Regions from separate parts of the Rhodococcus sp. NPDC057529 genome, predicted to be linked through region 3. Evidence: riboswitches for the same ligand, from Rfam matches in the RefSeq annotation. Region 3 holds a riboswitch; each other region holds the start of a gene.
What was found. A riboswitch is a leader RNA that binds a small molecule or an ion and turns the genes downstream of it on or off. The one in region 3 is predicted to bind cobalamin.

Region 1: linked by a shared signal. The riboswitch ahead of cobN (cobaltochelatase subunit CobN) and the one ahead of ACFU5V_RS00330 (CbtB domain-containing protein) in region 3 are both predicted to bind cobalamin.
Region 2: linked by a shared signal. The riboswitch ahead of ACFU5V_RS24010 (ABC transporter substrate-binding protein) and the one ahead of ACFU5V_RS00330 (CbtB domain-containing protein) in region 3 are both predicted to bind cobalamin.
Region 4: linked by a shared signal. The riboswitch ahead of ACFU5V_RS21645 (ABC transporter substrate-binding protein) and the one ahead of ACFU5V_RS00330 (CbtB domain-containing protein) in region 3 are both predicted to bind cobalamin.

The regions. Positions count from the first base shown of each region.
Region 1 covers NZ_JBHVEY010000005.1:396,027-400,233, reverse strand. Annotated here, with positions in the region: gene ACFU5V_RS12610 (precorrin-2 C(20)-methyltransferase) at 1-722, opposite strand, end outside; gene ACFU5V_RS12605 (precorrin-8X methylmutase) at 719-1,345, opposite strand; gene cobG (precorrin-3B synthase) at 1,370-2,503, opposite strand; cobalamin riboswitch at 2,510-2,653, shown strand; gene cobN (cobaltochelatase subunit CobN) at 2,709-4,207, shown strand, end outside.
Region 2 covers NZ_JBHVEY010000012.1:108,786-112,992, reverse strand. Annotated here, with positions in the region: gene ACFU5V_RS24015 (FecCD family ABC transporter permease) at 1-931, opposite strand, end outside; gene ACFU5V_RS24010 (ABC transporter substrate-binding protein) at 964-2,004, opposite strand; cobalamin riboswitch at 2,047-2,177, opposite strand; gene ACFU5V_RS24005 (bifunctional 2-methylcitrate synthase/citrate synthase) at 2,206-3,351, opposite strand; gene prpB (methylisocitrate lyase) at 3,351-4,207, opposite strand, start outside.
Region 3 covers NZ_JBHVEY010000001.1:61,730-65,936, forward strand. Annotated here, with positions in the region: gene ACFU5V_RS00320 (DUF5996 family protein) at 1-728, shown strand, start outside; gene ACFU5V_RS00325 (CbtA family protein) at 769-1,566, opposite strand; gene ACFU5V_RS00330 (CbtB domain-containing protein) at 1,557-1,751, opposite strand; cobalamin riboswitch at 1,774-1,907, opposite strand; gene ACFU5V_RS00335 (antibiotic biosynthesis monooxygenase) at 1,958-2,272, opposite strand; gene ACFU5V_RS00340 (alpha/beta fold hydrolase) at 2,305-3,060, shown strand; gene ACFU5V_RS00345 (helix-turn-helix domain-containing protein) at 3,123-3,581, shown strand; gene ACFU5V_RS00350 (PIN domain-containing protein) at 3,601-4,207, shown strand, end outside.
Region 4 covers NZ_JBHVEY010000010.1:250,877-255,083, forward strand. Annotated here, with positions in the region: gene ACFU5V_RS21640 (MMPL family transporter) at 1-1,573, opposite strand, end outside; cobalamin riboswitch at 1,666-1,808, shown strand; gene ACFU5V_RS21645 (ABC transporter substrate-binding protein) at 1,907-2,902, shown strand; gene ACFU5V_RS21650 (FecCD family ABC transporter permease) at 2,899-3,987, shown strand; gene ACFU5V_RS21655 (ABC transporter ATP-binding protein) at 3,984-4,207, shown strand, end outside.

The DNA of each region.
Region 1 (4,207 bases), on a different contig from region 3:
GGCACGACGGCGATCGAGAAGTAGGGGACGTCGCTGTCGGACACGTCGTCCGCGTGGTCGATCTTCTGCCGGGTCGTGCTGGCCCGCTCGACGTACCACGTCTCGTCGATGCGACCGGAATCCTTCAACGCCTGCCGCACCGCCGGGTAGGTGCGTCCGAGTTTCAGGATGGCGGCGGCGTCGGTCTCCCGCAGACGCCGCGTCAGCTCGGCGCGCGGCAGGGTGCCGGGCAGGACCGTGAGGATTTCCTCGCCCTCGACGAGCGGCATCGCCAGCGCGGCCGAGGCGGCGCTGATCGACGTCACGCCGGGAATCACCTCCGCTTCGAAGCGCTGCGCCAGCCTCTTGTGCATGTGCATGTAGGAGCTGTAGAAGAGCGGGTCGCCCGCCGCGAGGAGCGCCACCGAACGGCCGGCCTCGAGGTGCGCGGCGAGCCGCTGCGACGCTTCCTCGTAGAACTCGTCCATCGCCCCCTGGTATCCGCCCGGGTGATCGACGGTCTCGGTGGTGACCGGGTAGACGAGGTGCTCCTCGATCTGGCCCTCGCGCAGGTACGGCGCCGCGACCGCACGGGAGATGCTCTTGCCGTGCCTGGCGCTGTGGAACGCCACCACGTCGGCCTCGGCGATGACCCGCGCAGCCTTGACCGTCACCAGTTCCGGGTCGCCCGGTCCGATGCCGACGCCCCACAGCTTGCCGCTCGACCGCTCCTCGGAACTCATTCGACTTCGCTCGCAATCGCATTCAGCGCCGCAGCCGTGATGGCACTACCACCGCGGCGGCCGCGGACCACCAGATAGTCGAGTCCGCTCGGGTGCTCGATCAACGCTTCCTTCGACTCCGCCGCACCGATGAATCCGACCGGGCCGCCCACGATCGCGGCGGGCCGGGGCGCACCGGATTCGATCATGTCCAACAGGTAGAACAGGGCCGTGGGGGCGTTGCCGATCGCGACGACGGCGCCCTCCAGTTTGCTGCCCCACAATTCGAGCGCCGCCGCCGAGCGGGTGTTCCCGATCTGCTCCGCCAGCACCGGAACCCGGGGGTCGCGCAGGGTGCAGATCACCTCGTTGTCCGCCGGGAGACGCTTGCGGGTCACGCCGGCAGCGACCATCTGCGCGTCGCACAGGATGGGGGCGCCGTCCGCCAGCGCCGCGCGGGCGGCCTTCACGACACCGGGGGTGAACGCGACGTCGTCCACGAGATCGACCTGACCGCTCGCGTGGATCATGCGGACCACGGCCTGTGAGACGTCCTCGGGAAAGGCACTGAGATCCGCCTCGGCGCGGATCGTCGCGAAGGACTGGCGGTAGATCTCCGCGCCGTCTCGGATGTACTCGATCATCCGCTCACGATAGAGGCTGCGGGTTCACCGCTCCTCCACCCGGTAACCCGTCTCGGTGGCGACGACGTCGGCGACGTCGCCCTTGGGGCGGCCGCAGCACCGCTCGCAGCCCGACCAGTGCTGTCGGCCCTCCACCGGGAGTTCGCCGTTCGCGACGGCGCCCCGGGCATCGGTCCGCACATCGGCGAGCGCCTTCTCGCACCCGGGTTGCCCGGTGCAGGCGCTGACGTTCAGCCACGGGGAGTTCTCGTCGAAGATCAGGCCCATCGGGGCGAGGACCCGGACCACCTGCTCGGCGGACCACTCGTCCAGATCGCACAGGAGCACCGTTTTCCACGGCGTGACGATCACCGGCTTCTCGACGGCGGCGAGGAATTCCGCCAGCCGGGCCTCGAGCACCCCGAACGCGAGACCGCCGCCGAGGGTCACGTTGCCGTCCGGCTGGTCGAGCCACCCGATCGGCGGCCGGTGCTCGTCGAACCCGGGCACCGGGTCGGCGGTCGGTGCGAGCGTCAACGCCGACAGGGTCCGCTCGACTCCGTTCGCGATCTCCGACAACCGCCAGTGCCGATCGCGCAGCTCCAGGAAGACGCGGGCGGCGCTCAGGAGCACCGACACCGCGTCCGCCGTCGGGATCCGGACGCCGCTGTCGCGACCGGCGAGGATCAGCGCGACCTCCGACCCACCGACCGCGTGGACCCCGAAGTCGCCGCCGAGCGCCGAGACGTCGCCCCGGCCGTCGTCGAGGGTGAACAGGGTGCGGCCCGGCAGGTCCGCCAACGCGGAGTCGGCGCACAACGTCCGGTCCAGCACGCCGACCAGATCACGCAGGTCCGTGAGACCACCGATCCGGCCGGTCAGCGGCGAGACGAGGATGTTCCGGACCCGCTCGTGCGTTTCCGACGGCAGCAGGCCCGCGCCGGCGAGGCGGCGGGCGAACTCCAGCGGGTCGCGGACCGCCCGCAGTTGCGCATTGCCGCGGGAGGTCAGTTCGATCTCGCCGTTCCCGAGGTCGCGAGCCGACTCCGCGAGGGTCTGCAACTGGGAGGACGTCAGCACGCCACCGGGGAGGCGCACCCGGGCGAGCGCACCGTCGGCCGCCTGGTGGACCTGCAACGCGCCGGGGCATGCATCGGGGCGGGAACGGGAGTCGACCATGGTCCCAGGTTACGTCCGGCCCCGGGTAGCATCACCAGCACTTGCGACAGCAGGAGAGGAAGCCGGTGCGAATCCGGCGCGGTCGCGCCACTGTGAGCTCGCCGAAACCGGTGGGCGAGCCAGACCCTCACCTGCCGTCCTCCGACCTCCGGTTCCGCACAGAACCACCGCCACGGGGCGCGACACCCCCAGGAAGGCTCCACACGTGATCCTGCTGCTCTCCACCTCCGACACCGACCTGCTCAGCGCCCGCGCCAGCGGGGCGGACTACCGCTGGGCCAACCCGGCACGGCTGCTGGTCGAGGAGGATCTGCCGGGACTGCTCGACGGCGCCGACCTGGTCGTGGTGCGCATCCTCGGCGGCCGCCGGGCGTGGGAAGAGGGCCTCGACGCGGTCCTGGCCGGCGGGCTTCCGGTGGTGGTCCTCGGCGGCGAGCACGCCCCCGACGCGGAGCTCATGGAGTGCTCGACCGTCCCGGCCGGGGTCTCGGCGGAGGCACACAACTATCTCGCCGAGGGCGGCGCCGACAACCTCGCCCAACTGCACCACTTCCTGTCCGACACCGTGCTGCTGACCGGTCACGGTTTCGAGGCGCCGGTACACCTGCCGAGCTGGGGGGTCGCGCCGTTCGCCCCCGACGCCGACCCGGACCGCCCCACCATCGCCGTTCTCTACTACCGCGCCCAGCACCTGGCCGGCAACACCCGCTACATCGAGGCGCTGTGCGACGCCGTCGTGGCGGCAGGTGGCAGCCCGCTGCCGATCTTCTGCGCGTCGCTGCGCACGGCCGAACCGGAGTTGCTGCAGACGCTGCGCCGCGCGGACGCGATGGTGGTCACCGTGCTCGCCGCCGGCGGCACCAAGCCGGCCGGAGTCTCGGCCGGCGGCGACGACGAGGCATGGGACGTCGCCGCGCTGGCCGCGCTGGACGTGCCGATCCTGCAGGGGCTGTGCCTGACCAGCAGCCGGGAGTCGTGGGAGTCCAACGACGACGGACTGTCCCCGCTCGACGTCGCCACCCAGGTCGCGGTCCCCGAGTTCGACGGCCGGCTGATCACGGTGCCGTTCTCGTTCAAGGAGATCGACGCCGACGGCCTGTCCACCTACGTTCCCGACGCCGAGCGCGCCTCCCGGGTGGCGGGCATCGCCGTCCGGCACGCCCGGCTCCGGCACATCCCCGCACCCGAGCGCCGGATCGCCCTGATGCTGTCGGCGTACCCGACGAAACACGCCCGCATCGGCAACGCCGTCGGTCTCGACACCCCGGCCAGCGCGATCCGGTTGCTCACCGAGATGCGGGCCGCCGGCTACGACCTGGGACCCGCGGACGGACCGGATTCCGTGCCCGGCCTCGCCGCCCGCGACGGCGACGCGCTGATCCACGCCCTCATCGCCGCCGGCGGCCAGGACCCGGACTGGCTGACCGCCGAGCAACTGGAGGGCAACCCGATCCGGATCTCCGCGGCCCGCTACCGCGAATGGTTCTCGGCGCTGCCCGCGGAACTGCGCGAGGGTGTCGAGGAGCACTGGGGACCCGCGCCGGGCGAACTGTACGTCGACCGGTCGCAGGACCCTGCCGGTGAAATCGTCATCGCCGCAATGCAGTTCGGAAACCTCGTGCTGATGGTGCAGCCGCCCCGCGGATTCGGGGAGAAGCCGGTCGCGATCTACCACGACCCGGACCTGCCGCCGAGCCACCACTA
Region 2 (4,207 bases), on a different contig from region 3:
CCGGAACCTCTTGCGGTGCGAACACGGTGCGGGCTATCGCGTCCACCCACACCATGAAGATGGCGCCGACCACGGCGGTGGTGGGGAGCAGCCGGCTGTGCCGGGGTCCGACGAGGAACCGTGCGGCGTGCGGAAGGACCAGTCCGACGAACCCGATCGCGCCTGCGGCGCTCACCAGGGCGGCGGTGACGAGTGCGGTGATGGTCAGCAGGAGGATCCGGATCCATCGCACAGACACCCCGAGTGCGGCGGCCGCGGTGTTTCCGAACGTGAACGCGTCCAGCGCGGACGACTGGGTCAGGCACACCAGCAGTCCCACGAGAGTGATTGCCCCGCACAGGGTGACGTCGGCCCAATCGGCACCGGAGAGCGAGCCGAGCAGCCAGAACAGCACCCCGCGGGTCTGTTCGGCGTCCGCGGAGGAGATCACGATGAACGACGTCAACGCGGAGAACAGCTGCGTCCCGGCCACTCCCGCGAGCACCACCCGGGATGTGCCGCCGCCCGCGCCGGCAGCGAGCAGCATCACCAGGGCGAACGAGATCACCGCGCCCGCGAACGCTCCCGCCGACAGCGACACCGCCCCGGCGCCGAGACCGAGGACCGCGACGAGCACCGCCCCGGTGGACGCCCCCGACGAGATACCGAGCACGAACGGGTCGGCGAGCGGATTGCGCAGCAGCGACTGCATGATCGCCCCGCACAGCGCGAGTCCCGCGCCGCAGACGGCGGCGAGGAGGGTGCGGGGCAGTCTCAGTTCCCAGACGATGCCCTCTTTGATGCGGCTGATGTCGGCGTTCCCGAATCCGAGGCGCTCGAACACGACCGCGTAGACGTCGCCGACGGACAGGCTGGCGGGTCCGATCGTGATGACGACGGCGATCGACGCCGCCAGCACGGCGAGCCCGCCGAGCAGGCATGCCCCGAGCAGCGGCCGGGAGTCGAACCGTGTGGCCACCACGGTCAGTTCGCCAGTCCCCACTGCTTCAGCGCGGCCGCCGTCTTCTCGACGCCGTCGATGGTGCGGATCGACGGGTTCAGGTCGGCGCCGTTGACGACGATGTACTTCTTGTCGCGGACGGCGGTGAGCCGCTGGGTGACCGGATTCGATTCGAGGAACGCGATCTTGCTGTCGAGAGCGTCGCCGTCGATGCTGCGGCGACTCAGGTCCGCGAGGACCAGAGCGGTCGGGTCGCGGTCGAGGACACTCTCCCAGCTCACTTGCGGCCATTCGTTGGTCGTGTCGGCGAAGATGTTCTCGGCGCCGACGGAGTTGGTGATGATGCCGGAGGATCCGCAGCACCCCGCCATGTACGGGGTGCTGGTGTCGGCGAACCAGTACGCGAGCGATACCCCGGAGGCCTCGACCGCCCTCGACGCGGCGTCGAACCGCTGCTGCAGTTCCGCGACGAACTGCTCGCCGCGGTCACGGACGTCGAAGATGGCGGCGAGTTCGCGGATCTCCTGGTAGACGGTGTCGATGCGCAGTGGTTCGGTGCGTGCCCCGTCCGCGTTGACGCTCTCGTCGGTCTTGCCCTGGCAGTCGGTGGGCGAGAGGTAGCTGGGAACGCCCAACTGGTCGAACTGATTCCGGTCGGCGACACCGCCCGGTCCGAGGGTGCCGCCGAACGAGGCCGACACGAAGTCGGGTTCGGTGTCGAGGACCACCTCGAACGACGGCTTGTTGTCGGCGAGCCGCGGAACCTTCGCGTTGTCGGCGGCCAGGTTGTCGCGGACGGGATCGGTCCAGGTGGCGGTGCCGACCATCCGGTCCGCAAGGCCGAGGGAGAGCAGGATCTCGGTCGAGCCCTGATTGAGCGACACCGCTCGTTGCGGTGGTGCGTCGACGGTGACGCTGTGTCCGCAGTTCTCCAGGGTCATCGGGTAGGCGGAGGACTCCGAGGCCTTGCCGGGCGCCGGTTCGTACGAGGACGACGAGCATGCCGAGACCAGGACGGCCGAGACGGCGGTGAGAGCAGCGAGGTGCCGCCAAGACGTGCGCATGAAGAGCGAACTCCTTCATCAGGGCCCAGTCGCGGAGCCGAGGATCGTCACAACTCGATCGGTGAGTAGTCGGACTCCGGCCCGGGGGCCGTTACCGTTGCGCGTCAGTCCCGGATTCGCACCGGGTTCCCTCGCCGATCGTGGCCGTACGGACGGCCCCGGACACCATAGCCCCTGTGAGTACTTGTTAACCGCCGGCGGTTAACAAGTACTCACGGGCGCGAAGCGCATCAGGGCACGCTGCGCGACGCCGGTGTACTCGGACAGTGGGCGGATCAGCGCGTTCGAGTGGCCCTGCTCGATGATGTGGGCGGCCCACCCGGTGATGCGGCTCATCACGAAGATCGGGGTGAACACCTCGATGTCGAAGCCCATCAGGTAGTAGGCGGGGCCCGTGGGGAAGTCGAGGTTCGGTTTGATGCCGGTGGCCTCGTTCATCGTCTTCTCGAGGATTTCGTACATCTGCACCCACCTGTCGCCGTCGGTGCGGGCGGCGACGTCGAGGAAGGCCTGCTTCATGGTGGGAACGCGGGAGTCGCCGTTCTTGTAGACGCGGTGCCCGAAGCCCATCACCTTGTCTTTGGCGGCGAGCTTGCCGAGCAGCCACTGCTCGGCGAGGGCGGGGTCGCCGATCTCGAGCATGTGATGCATGACGGCCTCGTTGGCGCCGCCGTGCAGTGGCCCCTTCAGCGCCCCGATGGCGGCGGTGACGGCGCTGTAGATGTCGGAGAGCGTCGACGTCACCACCCGGGCGGCGAACGTGGACGCGTTGAAGGAGTGCTCGGCGTAGAGGATCAGCGACACCTCGAACGCCGTCACCAACTCCGGGGCCGGCACCTCCCCGAAGCACATGTGCAGGAAATTCTCCGCGAAACCCAGATGGCTGTGCGGGGCGATCGGGTCGAGGCCGCGGCGGCGACGGTGGTCGGCGGCCACGATGGTCGGCAGCACCGCCATCATCCGCAACGCCTTGGCCCGGTTGGCGCCAGGGGTGTTGTCGTCCTCTTCCGGGTCCTCGGCGCCGAGGTAGCTGATCGCGGTGCGCACCACATCCATCGGGTGGCAGTTCTCCGGCAGCTTCGTCACCAGCGACAGCAGCGACCGGTCGGCCCGGCGGGCGGCCCGCTCACGCTGGGTGAACAGGGCCAGCTGCGCGTCGGTGGGCAGTTCCCCGTTCCACAGCAGATACGCGACCTGCTCGAAGCTGCAATGCGCCGCCAGATCCTGCACCGCGTAGCCGCGGTAGGTCAGCGAATTGGTCTCCGGCACCACCTTCGAGATGGCGGTGGTGTCGACGACGACACCGGCCAGCCCCTTGTAGATGGTGGGTATCGCGGTTTCGGTCATCACTGGCTCCCCGTGAGTGTGAAGTTGAAGACGCCGGAATCGAACTCGTTGTACCGCTCGTACTCGAGCACCTCGTACAGGCGCGACCGGGTCTGCATCCGGCCGAGCAGCCCCTCCTGGGTGCCCTTGTCGTGGATTTCACGTAGCCCGGCCTCGATGGCGCCCATCGCCAACCGCAAGGTGGTGACCGGATAGATCACCGCGTTGTAGCCGATGTCTTGCAGCGTTTGCGCCGGGATCAACTCGGATTTGCCGAATTCGGTCATGTTCGCCAGCAACGGAATGTCCACCGCGGCCCGGAACTTCGCGAATTCTTCCTCGGTGTGCAGGGCCTCGGTGAAGATGAGGTCGGCGCCGGCGTCGGCGTACGCCTCGGCCCGCTCGATCGCCGCGTCGATGCCGACCCTGCCGGAGGCGGACATGTCACCGATCCCGGCGGCGTCGGTGCGGGCGCAGATCACGAAGTCCGGGTCCCGCCGCGCGGTGACCGCGGCCCGCAGCCGGCGGATCATCTCCTCGGTGGGCACGATGGCCTTGCCGTCGAGGTGCCCGCACCGTTTCGGGTTGACCTGATCCTCGAGGTGCAATCCGGCGATCCCGGCGTCCTCGAACACGGTGACGGTGCGGGCCGCGGACATCGGTTCGCCGAATCCGGTGTCGGCGTCGACGAGGACGGGCAGGTCGGTGATGTGGGCGATCTGCGCGCTGTGCGCAGCGACCTCGGTGAGGGTGGTCAGGCCGATGTCGGGCAGGCCGAGGGCGGCGGAGAACGCGCCGCCGGAGACGTAGGCGCCCTCGAACCCGATCTGCTGGATCAGTTTCGCGGTCAGCGGGTTGATCGCACCGGGCAGCCGTT
Region 3 (4,207 bases):
TCGAATTCGACTTCGTAGACCATCGGCTGGTGATCCGCACGAGCACGGGTGGCACCGGGACGATTGCGCTCGAACCGAAGTCGGTGGCCGATTTCCATGCGGAAACGATGGACACGCTGGCCGAACTGGGCGTCACGACGACCATCCTGGCCAGGCCCAACGAGGTGGTGACGGCCGTCCCGTTCGCGGAGGACACGCAGCACTGCTCGTACGACGGTGAGTCGGTGCACCGGTTCTGGCGGCAGCTCGTGCAGGCGGACCGTGTGCTGCACGAATTCCGTGCCCATTTCATCGGGAAGGTCAGTCCCGTGCACTTCTTCTGGGGTGCGCTCGACCTGGCCTGCACCCGGTTCTCCGGTCGAAGCGCGCCGACTCACCCTGGCGGAGCGCCGAACTGCGGAGACTGGGTGATGGTCGAGGGCTACTCACACGAGCTGAGCAGCTGCGGATTCTGGCCCGGCGGTGGCGTCGAAGGTGCGTTCTACGCGTACGCCTATCCGGAACCGGACGGCTTCGCCGACTACCCGATCGGGCCCGAAGGGGCGTTCTACAGCGCGGAGTTCCGGCAATTCCTGCTGCCGTACGAGACCGTCCGCACCGCGGACGATCCCGACGCGGCTCTGCTGAAGTTCCTGCACAGCACGTACGACGCGGCCGCCGATCGGGGTGGCTGGGACCGGGCCGCTCTGGAGACGGACCCGTCCCGTTGGGACGCCCACCCCATGTGAGTGGCACGGTGTGCTCCGGCACACGGTGCCACTCACATGGTCAGGCAGAGGCGTTCGCCCGCGCGGGCGCGGTGGCCCGGGTGGCACGCTCCGTGAGGAACGCGAACACGAGTCCGAGAACCAGCCACAGCGTGGCCTGCGTCGCGAGGGACGACAGCCGGAACTGCCACAGCAGCACCGCGGGGAAGTCGTCACCCACTTCGTTGATCGTGGGCAGCACCAGATATCCGATGGTCGCCACCACGAGGAACGCGACAACCGGCGCCGCGATCCGCACCGACAGGAACTCCTGTGCGGCGACGGCCTTCGCCGCGAAGACGGACGCCACCACGGCGAGCAGGCCCAGCGCGACCGCGGCAAGCCACAGCCAGGTGCGCTGGTTGATCGTCTCGGGGTCTCCGACTGCGGGCGGGTTGGCGGGGTACTTGAAGAACGGCACCGCCTCGATTGCCAGCCAGCCGAAGGTGGCCAGGGTCAGGCCGAGCAACGGTCCCGACAGCGTCGTCACCCGACGCGCGTAGTTCGCGACGACGGCGAAGATCGCTCCCAGTGCCAGTCCCGCGAGGGACGTGGCGAGGAACAGCCCGAAGCGCTGCCCGTCGCGGCTGACGAGTGCCTCTTCCTCGTCGTGCGAGTGCCCGGCCGGTTCCTCCGCCGCGGTGGCGTCGTGCGAGTGGCCTTCGGGTTCGGCGGCGCTGTGCGATTCTTCGATCGCGATGGCCGCGTCGATGTGCGACTCACCGAGAACGAACGCGACGCCACCGGCCAGGATGCCTGCGATCAGGCCGGCCAGCAGGCCGCGGATGAGGAGTTTCGTGAAGGAATCGGTCAGTGGCATGGCAGACCCAGGAGGTGGCGGCCGTCGTGCATCAATTCATGCATGTACATGCCGCTGCGCGAGATCGCGCCCTGGTCGAATCCCACGAGGTAGAGAGCGAGCATCGCGAACAGAACGATCGCGAAAGAGATGACGGCGAGGCGGGTCGTGTCGACCGACGAGCCGGGTGCGTAGGCGAGTGCCATAGTTCCTCCTGGGATTTCGCGTCCCCTAGGTCCAGGCGATGGCCGCAGTATCTGGCTGTCGAGGTGGTTCCCGTGAGGGACTACTCCGATTTACAGTGGCGCGACCGCTCCGGGATTGCACCGGATTCCTGCCGAACCATCGCATTGTCCTGCGAACTTTTGCACCCGGCGGGCCGTCGTGTCAATCCTCGGCCAGCCCCTGCCGCTCAGCTCTTGTTCGCCGCCGCGACGTCGAGTACGACCTCGAACTCCAGCAGCGACGCACCGGATGCCACCGGCTTCTTCCGCTCACCCGCGTGTGCTTCCCGGGCCGGACCGTCGCGCCACGCCGCGAATGCCTCTTCGCTCTCCCACTGCGTGACGACGAAGTAGCGGTTCTCGCCCTGCACCGGACGCAGGAGCTGGAAGCCGAGGAAGCCGGGAGAGTTCTCCACTGCGTGCGCGCGCGCCGCGAAGCGCTTCTCGAGTTCGGGGCCCGCACCCTCGGGGATTTCGATTGCGTTGATCTTCACCACTGCCATGCGGGCGAGGTTACTCCGCTAGCGTCGGAGTGGTGGCGGGTGAGAGTGCGTTGCACGACGAGGGTGGGGCGGGACAGCCGATTCTGCTGCTGCACGGGTTGATGGGCAGTGCCCGGACGTGGGGACGGCACGTGCCGTGGCTGCGCGAGCACGGCCACGTCTTCACGTTCGACGCCGCAGGCCACGGCAGGCCCGCGCCGTCGCGGTTGACGACGGAAGCGTTCGTCGCGGACCTGTCCACGGCACTCGCGCCCGTCGCCGGGCCGTGGGTGGTGATCGGCCATTCGATGGGCGCCCTGCACGCCTGGTGCCTGGCTGCCGAGCATCCGGAGACGGTGTCGGCGCTCGTCCTCGAAGACATGGCCCCCGACTTCCGCGGCCGCACCGCCGACGACTGGGCGGCGATGATCTCGAACTGGCCGCAACCGTTCGCGACCCGGGAGGATCTGTTCGAGTTCTTCGGTCCGGTTGCCGGACAGTACTTCCTGAATTCGTTCGAGAAGCGCGCCGACGGCTGGTACCTGCACGGCGACGTCGACACGTTCCGCGACATCTCGGCGGAGTGGGGCGACAGGCACTTCTGGGACCAGTGGGCGTCGATCACCGTTCCGGCCCTGCTGATCGAGGGGGAGTTCACCATCACCCCGGACGGCCAGATGCGGACCATGGCGGAGCGGCATCCCGGCGCCGAGTACGTCCGCATCGCGCAGGCCGGGCACCTCGTCCACGACGACCAGCCGGAGCAGTACCGGAAAGTGGTCGAGGAATTCCTCGACGGGCTCGGCTGAGATCCGCCTCGTCCGCTGCGGAGGACATTGTGTGTTCGTTTTTTTCGTTTTATCGTTGAGGTATGGCCGCTCTGATGAACCACACGGTGTTGCCACCGGGCTCCGACGATCGCGAAATTCTCACCGCGTTGAAGTATCTTCTCGCTGGTCAGGACGATGTGACGATCTCGACCCCGGAGGGTTCGGCGCCATTGCCGGACAGTGTCCGGGGTTTGCTCGTCGACGCGGTCACGGCTCTGGACCGGGGGCAGGCGGTGACGGTGGAGCCGCATCGGACGGTGCTGACGACGCAGGAGGCCGCGGAACTGCTGGGTATTACCCGGCCGACGCTGGTGCGGTTGCTGGAGGCCGGGAAGATTCCGTACTCGTCGCCGGGCAGGCATCGGCGGGTGGAGTTGGCGGACGTGCTCGCATTCCGACAACACGAGCGTGCGCGACGCGGTCAGGTGTTCGAGGAGATGGCGCAGGAGGAAACCCCGGACCCCGGCGACGCCGCTGACGGCTTCGTCTCGACCCGCTGATCGAGGGGCAGGACAACCGATGGCTGCCTTTCGGGTGGTTCTCGACGGGTGCGTCCTGCTCCCGCAGGTCCTGAACAACCTGCTGCTGACCCTGGCCGATGCCGAATTGTTCCGGCCGGTGTGGACGCCGGACCTGCTCGACGAGGTGGAGCGCGACCTGGCCGGGGAGAGGTTCGGCAAGTCGCCGGAGCAGGCGGCGCGTCGGGTCCACCAGATGCGCAGGGCGTTCCCGTTCGCGGAGGAGGAGTCACGCGGGTACCGCGAGTTGATCCCCGCGATGACCAACGATCCGAAGGACCGGCACGTCCTGGCCGCGGCGGTACGGTCCGGTGCGGCCTTGATCGTGACCGCCAACCTGACGGACTTCCCGCCGGCGGCACTCGACCCGTACGACGTCGAGGCGATCCACCCCGACGAATTCCTCTGCGATCAGCTCGATCTCGACTCGGAAGCGGTGTTCGAGCGTATACACCTGCTGGTCGCCCGGAATGCGCTCCCGCCGCGCACGGTGGGTGAGTTGCTCGAGTCACTCGACCGGCTGACCCCACGGTTCGTCGACGCGGTCCGGGCGGTGCTGGTCGGCCGGGACGACACCTCGGACCGCGGTGCGGCGCCGGCTGTGTCCG
Region 4 (4,207 bases), on a different contig from region 3:
TGATCGCGATCATGACCGGCATCCAGTGCACGATCGCCGCGTTGCCGTCGTCGACGGTCGCCTGGCCGCCGCCGACGAGCAGTTCGGTTCCCTCGGGGACGGAGATGGCGCGGAGACCGTCCACGGCCGCACTCTGATCGTCGGTGGTCACTCCCTCGGAGTAGACGGCCTGCACCGCCACCAGTTCGCCGTTGGATGCGACGACGGTGGCGGCGCCGATACCCGGCACCTGGCCGGCGGCCTGGGCCACCGCGGCCCCGTCGGCGGCGGTCGGCGCGGTGCCGACACCGTCGCCCCGGAGGATGAGGGTGGCGCCGTTCCCGGTGGTGGGAAATTCGGTGGTGAGGGTGTCGGTGGCGATACGGGCGGGATCGTTCTCGGGCAGCGCCGTGTACGTGACCTCGCCGAGCGACGCGCTGAGCAGAGGCGCCGCCAGGACCATCAGACCCGCGACGATCCCGACCGCGATGGCGACCGGCCGACGCATCACCCAGGTGACGACGGAGCCCCAGAACTTGCGGGCGCGCACCTCACCGCGTTGCGCCGCATCCTTGCGCCAGCTCAGCGCGTTGATGCGGTGACCGAGGATCGCGAGCAGCGCGGGCACCGCGGTGAGGGACAGCAGCGCCGCACTCGCGACCGCGGCCATCGCACCGAACCCGAGCGACTTGATCACGTCCTGCGGAAACACCAGCATCCCCGAGAACGCGCACACCAGAAGCAGACCGGAGAACAACACGGTGCGACCCGCGGTCAGGACGGTGCGCCGGGTCGCCTCGGCCACGTCGGCGCCGGACTCGAGTTCCTCGCGGAATCGGCCGACGATGAACAGGCCGTAGTCGATCGCGAGCCCCAGGCCGAGCAGGGACGCCACGTTGATCGCGAACGAACTGACGTCGGTGAACAGGGTCAGCAGGCGCAGCGTCGCGAGGGCGCTGAAGATCGAGAGCAGCCCGACGAACACCGGAACGGCGGCGGCGACCAGTCCGCCGAAGATGAAGACCAGCAACACGAGAGTGATCGGCAGCGCGATCGCCTCGGCCAGCACCAGGTCCTGCTGCAGCCGGTTGTTGAACGCCACACCCACCACCGAGTTGCCCGCGAACTCGGTGTCGACGCCCTCCACCTCGAGCTTCGGCAGCAGATCGTTGAACGTGGCGGCGGTGATCCCGGCATCCGGGTCGACGGTGATCGCGGCCGACGCCTTGGTGCCGTCCTCCGACACCATCAGGTGCTTCCTCGTCGCGTCCGCCGTCCAGTACGACGTCACCGAATACGTCGGCACCTCGGCGGCGAACCGGTCGAGACTCGCGGTGACCTGGGGGCCGATGTCACCCAGGGTCTTCCCGTCGGGTGCGGTATAGATGGCGATGATGTCCGGCGTCTGCGGACCCAGATTGTCTTCGACGATTCGCGCCACCTCGGCGGATTCGCTACCGGGGTCGATGAATCCGCCGGAGCTGAGCTTCGCGAACACACCGGTGCCCCACACGCCGCTCACCAGAACGGCGAACACGGCGAGCGTCAGGACCCACCATTTGCGTGAAACAACGGTCGAGGCCCAACGTGTCATGCGTCAACTCCGGGTGGTCGGGGGCGGTCGGCTGCGACTGCCGACTGTAGTGCGGATCGAGGGATTGCCGGTGGGGGTGTGACGCGGGTCCCGGCAAATCGTGCATACTCGGTGGTGCACTTGCAGTCACACGCACGGGGGAAGCCGGTCCGAATCCGGCGCTGACCCGCAACGGTAGGCCACCAGAGCATTTCGGTGGCGAGCCCGATTACCCGGCGTGTGGTGTGCGACATCCTTTTCGTCGTGGTCTACGAAGCGGAGTCCCGCAGGCGCGCCTGTACGTGGGCGTCTGCCGGCTTCTCATTCGTGGCTCTGAGCCGCAATGAGGTTTACATGTACGGTCAGTTGTTCAGAAGTACCGGTCTGGTCACCCTCGCCGTGGCCGCGCTGGTGGTCGCCGGGTGTTCGCGCGGGGAGTCCGTGGGGCAGACCGCTTCCGCCGAATCCTTCGCCGAACCGGTGTCCGTCACCAACTGCGATCGCACGGAGACGTTCGACGCCCCGCCGCAGCGCATCGTCAGCATGAACGATCACGTCACCGAGGTGCTGATCGAAATGGGGGCCGCTGATCGCATCGTCGGCACGGGGTACGGCGACGCGACCCCGCTGCCGGAGTTCGCGGAGGCCTTCGCGAAGATCCCGAAACTCGCGAAGGAATACCCGACCCGGGAACAGATCCTGGACCTCGACCCCGACCTGGTGGTCGGCGGCATGCGCAGCGCGTTCGACGAGAAGGAGGGGCGCTCGCGCGAATCCCTCGGCGAACAGGGCATTCCGACGTTCCTGTTCTCCGAGTACTGCGGGCAGGGTTTTCCCGACATCGGGCTGCTGCGCAGCGATTACACGCAGCTCGGTGAGATCCTCGGCGTCCCGGACGAGGCGCGCGCCGTCACCGACCGGGTGACGTCCGGGTTGCAGGCCGTGCGGGACGAGATCGCAGGCACCACCCCGGTTCCGACGTTCTTCTACGATTCCGGCGAGGACGTCCCTCTGACGATCGGCGGTGTGGGAGTCGGCCAGCTCATCGCGGACCACGCGGGTGCGGTCAACCTCTTCGCCGAGGGGCAGAAGCCGTATTCGAAGTCCACGTGGGAGATCATCGGTGAACGCGCCCCGGAGGCGATCGTCGTCCTCGACTACGGCACGACGAGTGCGCAGGCGAAGATCGACTTCCTGACGTCGCACCCGATCATGTCGACGACGCCCGCCGTGAAGGCCGGCCGTATCGTGGTGGTGCCGCTCGACGACTTCTTCGAGAGCCCGCGGCTGGTGCGGTCGGTGGAGACGATCGCGCGGGCGCTGCATCCGGACGCCGTCGGCGCCCGATGACGGTCACCGCCGAACGCGCGGCGCCACCTGCGTCGCCCACACACCCGGCCCGGACCCGCGTCGGTTTCACGGGCCTGATGACGCTGCTCGCCCTGGCGACGCTGTGCGTCGTCGCGCTCGCGGTGTCGTTCGGTTCCGTCCGCATCCCCGTCGGCGACGTCTGGGCGATCGTCGCGCACCGGGTGGCCCCGGGGGCGTTCGAGCCCTGGTGGTCGCAGGCCCGGGAATCGATCGTGCTCGACTCCCGGCTGCCGCGGGCGCTCACCGCGGCGGCAGTCGGTGCCGCGCTCGCCCTCGCGGGCGCTGTGGCGCAGGCGGTGACCCGCAATCCGCTGGCCGATCCCTACCTGCTCGGCGTGTCCTCGGGGGCGGGTTTCGGCGTGGTGGTGGTGACGGTGCTCGGGCTCGGGGTGGGCGCGCTCGGCGTGTTCACCGTCCCCGTCGCGGCGTTCCTGGGCGCGATGGTGCCGCTGTTCCTGTCGCTGGCGATCGGCGGCCGCTATCCGCAGCCGACGGCCGTCATCCTCGTGGGTGTCGCGTCGGCGCAGGTGTTCTCCGCTCTCATCACGTTCTCGATACTGGTCGTCGCCGACGAGCACCAACTGAGTTCGGTGATGCACTGGCTGGCGGGCGGTTTCGGCGACTCACGCTGGTCGACGGCGATCGTCCCGGCCGTCGCACTCGCGACGGTCGGGGCGGCGATGATGCTGAGTGCGAGCCGTATCGACCTGCTGCAGGCGGGAGACGACGGCGCCGCCGCCCTGGGGATGAACGTGCGGCGCTTCCGCGTCGTGCAGTTGCTCGGGGTGTCGATGCTGGCCGGAGCGGCCGTGTCCGTCGCGGGCGGCATCGGCTTCATCGGCCTGCTCGTGCCGCATCTGGCCGGGTACGTCGTGGGGGCCCGCGCGGTCAGGCTGCTGCCGGTCGCCGCGTTCCTCGGCGCGATCGCGATGGTCGCGGCGGACACGGCCGCGCGGTCGGTCGCGCGGAGCATCGAGGTCCCCGTCGGCGTCGTCACCGCCCTCGTGGGAGCACCGATCTTCGTGTGGATGCTGTACCGGCAGTACGGGAGGGCAGAGCGGTGACCGCGCTGAGTCTGCACCGGGTCCGCGCCGAACTCGGATCGCGGGAAGTGCTGCACGGCATCGACCTCGCCGTGCGTCCCGGTGAGGTGCTGGCGCTGGTCGGGCCCAACGGTTCCGGGAAGACCACGGCGCTGCGCTGCTGCTATCGAGCGCTCACCCCGACCGCGGGCGCCGTCGTCGTCGACGGAACGGACAGCGCCGACCTGGGCAGGCGAGAACT